3 regions of the Paenibacillus sp. FSL R7-0179 genome follow, and region 2 is predicted to be linked to each of the others. Evidence: riboswitches for the same ligand, from Rfam matches in the RefSeq annotation. Region 2 holds a riboswitch; each other region holds the start of a gene.
What was found. A riboswitch is a leader RNA that binds a small molecule or an ion and turns the genes downstream of it on or off. The one in region 2 is predicted to bind thiamine pyrophosphate.
Positions count from the first base shown of each region.

Region 1 (2,908 bases), on a different contig from region 2:
GACAGCCTGAAGAGCTGGCACCGGCTTATGTATACCTGGCCTCGGACGATTCCTCCTATGTGAGCGGACAGGTGATGCATGTGAACGGCGGCGAGGTTGTCAACGGCTGATGGGTGCTGGATGCAGATTTGTGTGCAACATATAAATTCTATTTTAAAAAAGCCTAACCGCTTGCCGGCAGGCTTTTTTTCTGCGCTTGTAACTATTACAATATATTTCCGTCTATTTAGATAATTGGATATGAAAAGGGGATTGGGATGCTTAGAAAAAAAGGATTCATTCTATCGGCAGCGGGGATTTTTGTTTTTCTGGTAGTGTTCATTTATTTGACTCCTTTTGCAGGGAGACTTGTGGCAAATACAAGGTTGGAAGGATATGCAAAAAGCATTGGGATTAGAATTACACAGGAATCGCCGCCGCTACCCCTTGTTACTTCCGGTAAAACCCAAATTCCAGTTACCCAAGGCAGCTATTGCTGGGGGAATTTAGGATGTGCGGATTATACAGGAGGACAATCCATGGTACAGGGGGTTACTCCCACTGTTATAGCCTCTGGGGGGAAGATCGATGTTGCTTTTACTTATAAACCGGCACCCGATGAGGTAAACGTTCAGCAATTTGTCGATGATAAAGAAGTGCAAATTCCATTGAAGAACGGCTCTTTTAATGCTCCAAAAGAACAAGGCGTTTATTACTACGGCATATCAGCATTCTGGACAACCGAGGATGGTAAATTTTCAGAAGGGAGTTCATCTGTGGTTTTTGTAATTGAAGTAAAATCTACGAAAGAATAGCTCTAACAGGAATTATATGCTAATATACAACAAGCAAGACGAAACAACCGCATATGAACGATCACTAGGGGTGCCGCAAGGCTGAGACGGGCGTAGTTGTCCGGACCCTTTGAACCTGATCTGGTTTATACCAGCGTAGGGAAGTGGAGAACGAATATTGCAGCGGGGTACACGGCTCATCCCGGTATTCCTGCTTATATTCCAGACTGCTTCCTTATGGGAGTGGTCTTTTTTGTGTTGGCGCGCGGTTTAGAATGAGCTGGAACAGACGGGAGGGGAAGGGATTGTACAAGATTCATGCGGTTTCGGATGGGCGGCTAATGCCTGAAGCGCTGGCGGAATGGGCCGTTGCGGTACATTCTATGGTGGATTATATCCATCTCCGCGAAAAAGCCATGTCCGCCCGCGAATTGCTGGCGGCGGCGCAGCAGATGCTTCAGGCCGGAGTACCGCCATCGAAGCTGGTCATTAATGATAGGATCGATGTTGCCCTGGCCGCCGGGGCAGGCGGTGTACAGTTAGCCTGGCATAGCCTCCCGCCAGCCGCAGTGCGCGGCCTTGCACCGGGCCTGCGGATCGGCAGATCGGTCCACTCGCAGGAAGAGGCGGCGGAAGCTGGAAGGCAGGGAGCAGACTTCTGCCTCTACGGGCATGTATTCCCTACGGCCTGCAAGCCCGGACAGCAGGCGCGGGGACTTGCGCAGCTGGCCGAGGCTGTCCGCTGGAGCCGCATACCGCTGATTGCGCTCGGCGGGATTACCCCGGGCAATGCCGGAGCGGTGCTGGCTGGGGGGGCGGCTGGCATTGCGGTCATGTCGGGGATCTGCGGAGCCCCAGATCCGGTGGCAGCGGCCTTGGCCTACAGGGAAGCGGTTCACAGGGCGGCAGAGCAGGCCGAAACGCTGGATATGACTCAAGCACAGGGCACAGCAGGAGGTGAACAGGCATGAATGTGACCGTTAACGGGAAGAGACAAAGGATCGGGGAGAGCTGCCGGACACTGGAGGATCTGCTGGCCCGGCCCGAGTGGGCCGGTAAGCTGGTAATTGTCGAGCTGAACGGTGAACTTGCCGGCAGAGAGGTTTATGGAGAGACACTGCTTAGCGAGGGGGACCGGGTGGAGCTGGTTCATTTTGTAGGCGGAGGCTAAACACAAAGACTTATCCCAGGAGGCGTTAAGATGCAAGATCCATTGATGATTGGCGGCGTGACTCTAACCAGTAGACTATTCATTGGCACCGGAAAATACAGCCGTAACACCCTCATTCCCGAGGTCATTACGCGATCAGGCTCACAGGTTATTACCGTTGCCCTGCGCCGGGTAGACCCGGAGAGCAGTGACAATATTGTCAGCCATATTCCTTCCCATATGACCTTGCTGCCCAATACCTCAGGTGCGCGCACCGCAGAAGAGGCGGTACGGATTGCCCGGCTGGCGAGATCGGCGGGGCTGGGGAACTGGGTGAAGATTGAGGTCATCAACGACCAGAAATACTTGCTGCCGGATAATATGGAGACCATCCGGGCGACTGAGATCCTTGCAGCAGATGGCTTCGTGGTGCTTCCGTACATGAGTCCTGATCTGTCCGCCGCCCTGCGCCTGAAGGCAGCGGGGGCTGCGGCCGTGATGCCGCTGGGGGCACCGATCGGGTCCAACCGCGGGCTGCAGACCAAGGAGCTGATCCGGATTCTGATCTCCGAGACGGATCTGCCGGTGATCGTGGATGCCGGAATCGGCAGACCGTCCGAGGCGGCCGAGGCGATGGAGATGGGAGCGGCAGCAGTCCTGCTTAATACAGCGATTGCCACCGCCTCAGATCCGCTGCTGATGGCAGAAGCCTTCCGCGCTGCGGTATCCGCAGGGCGCAAGGCTTATCTTGCCGGACTGGGGCCTGTAGAAGAGACGGCGGCAGCCTCTTCACCGTTGACCGGGTTCTTGGCCTGACAGATGGAATAGGGAGGAGAGGAATGGTTATGAGCTTTTATGAGACGATGACCCGGCTGGAGCAGCTTCCTTACGGGACGCTATGGAGCCGGTATACGGCAGAGGATGTGAAGCGCGCGCTTCGTGCAGAGCAAGTCGATGAAGAGGGGCTGATGGCCCTGCTGTCACC
Region 1 covers NZ_JBBOCC010000002.1:1,378,542-1,381,449, forward strand. Annotated here, with positions in the region: gene MKX63_RS22425 (SDR family oxidoreductase) at 1-110, shown strand, start outside; gene MKX63_RS22430 (hypothetical protein) at 258-794, shown strand; TPP riboswitch at 851-953, shown strand; gene MKX63_RS22435 (thiamine phosphate synthase) at 1,079-1,744, shown strand; gene thiS (sulfur carrier protein ThiS) at 1,741-1,944, shown strand; gene MKX63_RS22445 (thiazole synthase) at 1,975-2,739, shown strand; gene thiH (2-iminoacetate synthase ThiH) at 2,763-2,908, shown strand, end outside.
Region 1: it holds a riboswitch for thiamine pyrophosphate, as region 2 does, so the genes downstream of both, MKX63_RS22435 (thiamine phosphate synthase) here and thiC (phosphomethylpyrimidine synthase ThiC) in region 2, are expected to answer to the same signal.

Region 2 (2,908 bases):
AAGACTATCCCCGCATGCTATTTAGGTTGGGGGATAGCCTGAGAATGTTATGATTCCGCTGTATTAGCAGCTAAGTTACAGTGATTTGCTCCACCCTATGGGAATTACGGATATCATGCGAAATCCGCATGCTGCAGAATTTAGGACCGCACATCGAGCAGAAATGCGCCTGCTTGGCCCCCTCCGCCGGAAGGGTCTCGTCATGATACGCAAGCGCCCTTTCCGGGTCGAGGGAGAGATGGAACTGGTCGCGCCAGCGGAACTCGAACCGCGCCTTGGACAGGGCATCGTCCCGGTCCTGCGCTCCCGGATGTCCCTTGGCGAGGTCTGCGGCATGTGCAGCAATTTTGTAGGTAATGACCCCTTCGCGCACATCATTCTTGTCAGGCAGGCCTAAATGCTCCTTAGGGGTAACGTAGCATAGCATCGCCGTTCCGAGCCCCCCGATCATCGCTGCTCCGATGGCCGAAGTGATGTGATCATAGCCGGGTGCAATATCCGTAGTCAGCGGCCCAAGCGTATAGAAAGGAGCTTCCCGGCAAATCTCAAGCTGCTTGTCCATATTCTCCTTAATCTTGTGCAGCGGCACATGCCCCGGACCTTCGACCATGACCTGAACATCGTGCTTCCAGGCTAGCAGCGTCAGCTCTCCAAGCGTCTCCAGCTCGGCAAACTGAGCTTCGTCATTGGCATCGGCAATAGAGCCGGGACGCAGGCCATCCCCAAGGGAGAAGGCCACATCATACGTCTTCATAATCTCACATATATCTTCGAAGTGTGTGTACAGAAAGTTCTCCTGCTGATGAGCCAGGCACCAGGCGGCCATAATTGATCCGCCCCGGGACACGATGCCGGTCATTCTCCGGGCAGTGAGCGGAATATAGCGCCGCAGCACCCCGGCATGAATGGTGAAGTAATCCACCCCCTGCTCCGCCTGTTCAATCAGCGTGTCACGGTAGAGCTCCCAGGTTAAGTCCTCGGCTATGCCGTTCACCTTCTCCAGCGCCTGGTATAGGGGCACTGTACCAACCGGCACAGGAGAATTGCGGATAATCCACTCCCGGGTAGTATGGATCTTGGAGCCGGTGGAGAGATCCATAATGGTGTCAGCCCCCCAGCGGGTCGCCCAGCGCATCTTCTCCACTTCCTCTTCTATAGAAGAAGTGACCGCCGAATTTCCGATATTCGCATTGATCTTCACCAGGAAGTTACGTCCGATAATCATCGGCTCACTCTCCGGGTGATTGATATTGGCCGGGATAATGGCGCGGCCCGCAGCCACTTCATCCCTTACGAACTCCGGCCGGATATTCTCCCGGATCGCAATATACTCCATTTCCGGCGTGATGATCCCTTGCCTTGCATAATGCAGCTGGGTCACATTACAGCCTGTATAGGCCCGCCGGGGATTCCTGCTCAGTCCTGGACAAGCTTCGGCGGCAGTCCCTTCTCTGCGGATTCCATTATCCTCCGGCCGGACCGCCCTTCCGGTATATTCCTCCGAATCACCGCGCTCCGTGATCCAGCTTGAACGGTGCGGCGGCAGCCCCCTCCTAATATCTGTCTCCTCTGCGGCATCCGTATAAATACCGCTTGTGTCATAGACACGCAGCGGAGCATTCTCCTCTTCTCCGGCAACGCCTTCGGTTCTGCTAAGGCTGATCTCCCGCATCGCAACCCGGATATCCGGGCGTGAGCCCTCCACATACACTTTACGGCTTGCGGGGAATCCGGACAGATCCACCTCTTCGTTCTTACCCGTTCCTGTCATTTCAATCTCCTCCTCTTCGTTCTGTACAATCATCAGATAAGAGGTTACGCAGCAGATTGAGCTGAAGAATCTATAGATTCTTACAAATCAAAAAGCCGCTCCACCTGGAGCGGCTTTATTAAAGGAACAGCCAAATAAGACTGTATTCAAAAAAGGTCCGACTCCACTTTCCTACGCTGGTATAATCCAGATCAGGTTCAAGGGTCCGGAAATTCAATTTTCCCGTCTCAGCCTATTCAGGCTCCCCTAGTGGGTATCTTATCTAATTAAATACATTTTACCTGTGCGGGTAATTCTTGTAAACCCGTTATTTGTCCAGCGATTCGCTCCAGTCGTGCACCATCGTGCCTTCCAGGAACTTCTCGGCATCCATGGCGGCCATACAGCCGGTTCCCGCTGCCGATATCGCTTGACGGTAACGGGTATCCTGCACATCGCCGCAGGCGAATACACCCGGAATGTTAGTCTCGGTGGTACCCGGGTTCACCACGATATAGCCATTAGCATCCGTGTTAATCTGCCCGCCCAAGAAAGCTGTGTTAGGGGTGTGTCCAATGGCTACGAACACACCGTCTGCCTCTACCAGCTCTGTCTGACCTGTCTCATTATTAAGCACTGTAAGGCCCTTCACTCCGGTCTCTCCTACTGTTACCTCAACAGGTGTGCGGTTCAAGGCCCAGGCTACCTTGCTGTTGTCACGGGCCCTGTCCTGCATGATCTTCGAGGCACGCAGCTCAGGACGGCGGTGAACCAGCGTTACGCTGGACGCAAAGCGGGTCAGGAAGCTGGCTTCCTCCATGGCGGAGTCTCCGCCGCCGACGACGACAATCTTTTTATTACGGAAAAAGAAGCCGTCACAGGTCGCACAGGTGCTGACCCCGCGTCCCACATTCTCCTGCTCGCCCGGGATGCCCAGATATCTTGCAGAGGCTCCGGTTGAGATAATAACCGATTCTGCCTCCAGTACACCCATCCCGTCCACGGTTACCTTGAACGGACGCTGTGAGAAGTCCACCGACTCCACCCAGCCGTTCTTGAATTCAGCGCCGAAGCGTTCCGCCTGCTTGCGCATATTGTCCATCAGGTCCGGACCCAGAATCCCTTCAGGGAAGCCTGGAAAGTTCTCCACTTCTGTCG
Region 2 covers NZ_JBBOCC010000001.1:849,492-852,399, forward strand. Annotated here, with positions in the region: gene thiC (phosphomethylpyrimidine synthase ThiC) at 71-1,771, opposite strand; TPP riboswitch at 1,923-2,029, opposite strand; gene trxB (thioredoxin-disulfide reductase) at 2,079-2,908, opposite strand, start outside.

Region 3 (2,908 bases), on a different contig from region 2:
CTGCGGCTGATAGCTGAGTGCCAGATCCACCTTTCCCGCCGCCACCAGCTTCAGTGCATCATTGGTATCGGCCGGCATCTGAATCTCAACCTCCAGACCTTCCGCAGCGAAATAACCTTCAGCCTCTGCCGCGTACAAAAAAGAGTGAACAGCATTGGGGTACCAGTCGAGCATAATCGTAAGTTTATGGGCTCCATCTTTAGCCTCAGCCCCTGCCCCAGAGGTGGCGGTAGTAACAGCCGGAGAGCCGGAGGCCGCCGGACTATTCGTATTGGCGCAGCCTGCCAGGACAGGCAGCATACAGAGCAGCAGAGCGGACAGCAGCATGGCTGGCCTTGAGATTGCATGGTACAGATAACGGGTATAGCGGATAGTAGTCATGAATAACGTCCTCTTTTCTTCAGAATAAACTTCTCCAGCGCGGCGACTGCCAGAAACAGCAGGATACCGAGTATAGATAACAAGACAACAGCAGCGAACATCTTGGCGGTCTGGAGATTCCCGGCCATTCTGCGGCTGAAATAGCCCAGCCCTTCGCTGCCCCCAAGCCATTCCCCGATCGTTGCGCCAATCACACAGTACACTGCCGACAGCTTTAGCCCGGAGAAAAAAGAAGGCAAAGCCAGCGGAACGCCCACCTTCCTTAGAATCTGCCAGCGGTTCGCGCCGTACGTCAGCAGCAGCTCCCGGTAGGCGTCTGTATTCTTGGACAAGCCATCATAGGTGCCAATGACCACCGGAAAGAAAGCGGTCAGGAAGACAACGGCGACCTTGCTCCATAAGGTGTAGCCGAACCACATGATGAACAGGGGCGAGAGGGCGATCAGCGGAACCGTCTGGCTGATAATCAGCAGCGGATACAGCGCCTTGGCCAGCGGACTGAACAGGTGCATGGCGGTTCCCAGCAGGCTGCCGCAAATCACCGACAATGCGAAGCCTGTGAGTACCTCCAGCAGTGTAGCAGGCAGATGCACCCCGAATAACAAGCGGCGTTCCTCCAGTAAGGCCTTGCAGATGGCGGACGGAGCCGGAAGGATGAAGGGAGGAACCAGCCCCAGGCGGGCTACAGTCTCCCATACCGCAAGCGTCAGCAGAGCGAGAAGGACAGCCGGAGCGTAATGCTGGAGCAATCTTCTAGGGGCGGCGGTTCTCATATAGCTTCAGCTCCAATTCCTGGCGCAGGGCGGCGAACTGCGGTTCATAGTTCAGACTGTGATGGCGCGGACGGGGGAGGGCGGTTGAGAATTCCTGCATACCGCTGCCCTCCCGGCCAGTCATTAGATAGATTCTGTCACTAAGCAGGAGCGCCTCCTCCAGATCATGGGTGATGAACAGCACTGTCTTGTCCAGCTCCGCCCATAACTCCAGCAGCCAGCGCTGCAGCGAGCGCTTCGTAATGGCATCAAGCGCCCCGAACGGCTCATCCAGCAGCAGCAGGTCATTCCCGGCCGCCACGGTGCGGAGGACAGCCACACGTTGGCGCATTCCGCCGGACAACTCCTGCGGATAAGCTCCTTCGGTCCCGTCAAGGCCGAAGCGCTGCAGCAGGGTGCGGATCTCGGCCATAGCGGCTGCTTTGGGACGGCTGCGCTTGAGCTCCCAGGGCAGCAGACAATTGTCCATTACGGTCCGCCAGGGTAGGAGGAGATCCTGCTGCGGCATGTAGGCGACACTGCCCAGTCTCTTCGCTGCTGCAGCGGACTCGGCTCCGTTCAGCATAATCCTGCCGCTGCCGGGCTCCAGCAGACCGGCGATGATTTTGAACAAGGTGCTTTTGCCGCATCCGCTTCCGCCTACGACAGATATGAATTCGCCGCGCTGCACATTCATGGATAGCCCTGAGAAGACGGGGGTCCGGGATGAACCGGTCCCGAAGGCATAGGACAGATTGCTAATGTTGATCATAAGACTATGTATGAAGCCTCCTCGGATTGAAATATTTACTGCGCTGAACACCAAAAAGCCCCATTCATTCCCGGAGGCAATGAATGGGGCGGAAGGTACAGTCAGCTGCGGCCCTGTGACGGGAACCACTGATACATTCTGCTCCACTTCCCTCCGCTGGTATGATCCAGATCAGGTTCAAAGGGTCCGGAGCTTAAGCTCCGTCTCAGTCGGCCGACTCCCCTAGTGAATAATGCTGCTATTAAATTCGTAATTGCTACTTAATATACCACAAATTCCCCTCTTGTAAAGAGCAGGCGGTCAGCGTTTTGCCAGTCCGGTCACGAACAAAGCGACGATGCCCCTGGAGATGTCGAGCTTGGAGGAGTGGTGCCGCTTCTGCTCATACAGGTACAGATCGGGACTGAGGACAGAGATTAAGGCCGTAGCCGCAAAGGCCGGATCAATGTCAATAATCTCACCGCCCGCCGCAGCACGCTGCAGCAGCTCTGTTATCATCACCCCCAGCCGCTGGAAAAAAGGATGCTCAAACTGGGTCAGCTGCTTCTTGCCGGTGAACTCGGCTTTGATCATATTCAGCAGCTCGGCATATTGCTCAATGAAATCGGCAATCTGCTCAATGCTGCTCTGCAGCTGAGCTAGCGCCGGAGCTTCACCGGCACTGGCAGCGACCTGCTGCTCCAGACTGGACAGGAATTGATCTGCGCTGCCCTTCAGCAGGGCAGAACAGATCTCACCCTTGTCCGTGAAACGGCGGTACAGGGAGCCTTGCCCTATACCTGCCCGCTTGGCAATGCTGTACATGCTGACCGCCTCAAGTCCGCTCTCGGTGAATAACTGGCGGGCAGCTTCAAGAATCCGCTGTACATAAGGATCGGCGGACTCCGGCGGGGAGGATTCTATGGCTTGCGGAGCTGACGGAGGGAGCTGTGCAGCATCGGTGTCTGGCTTGTTCATGAGGACCCCTTTCAGAAATGAATCAGTGATTTACAGAAAAACAAAT
Region 3 covers NZ_JBBOCC010000002.1:2,290,098-2,293,005, forward strand. Annotated here, with positions in the region: gene MKX63_RS26355 (ABC transporter substrate-binding protein) at 1-381, opposite strand, end outside; gene MKX63_RS26360 (ABC transporter permease) at 378-1,154, opposite strand; gene MKX63_RS26365 (ABC transporter ATP-binding protein) at 1,135-1,905, opposite strand; TPP riboswitch at 2,037-2,139, opposite strand; gene MKX63_RS26370 (TetR/AcrR family transcriptional regulator) at 2,206-2,862, opposite strand.
Region 3: it holds a riboswitch for thiamine pyrophosphate, as region 2 does, so the genes downstream of both, MKX63_RS26365 (ABC transporter ATP-binding protein) here and thiC (phosphomethylpyrimidine synthase ThiC) in region 2, are expected to answer to the same signal.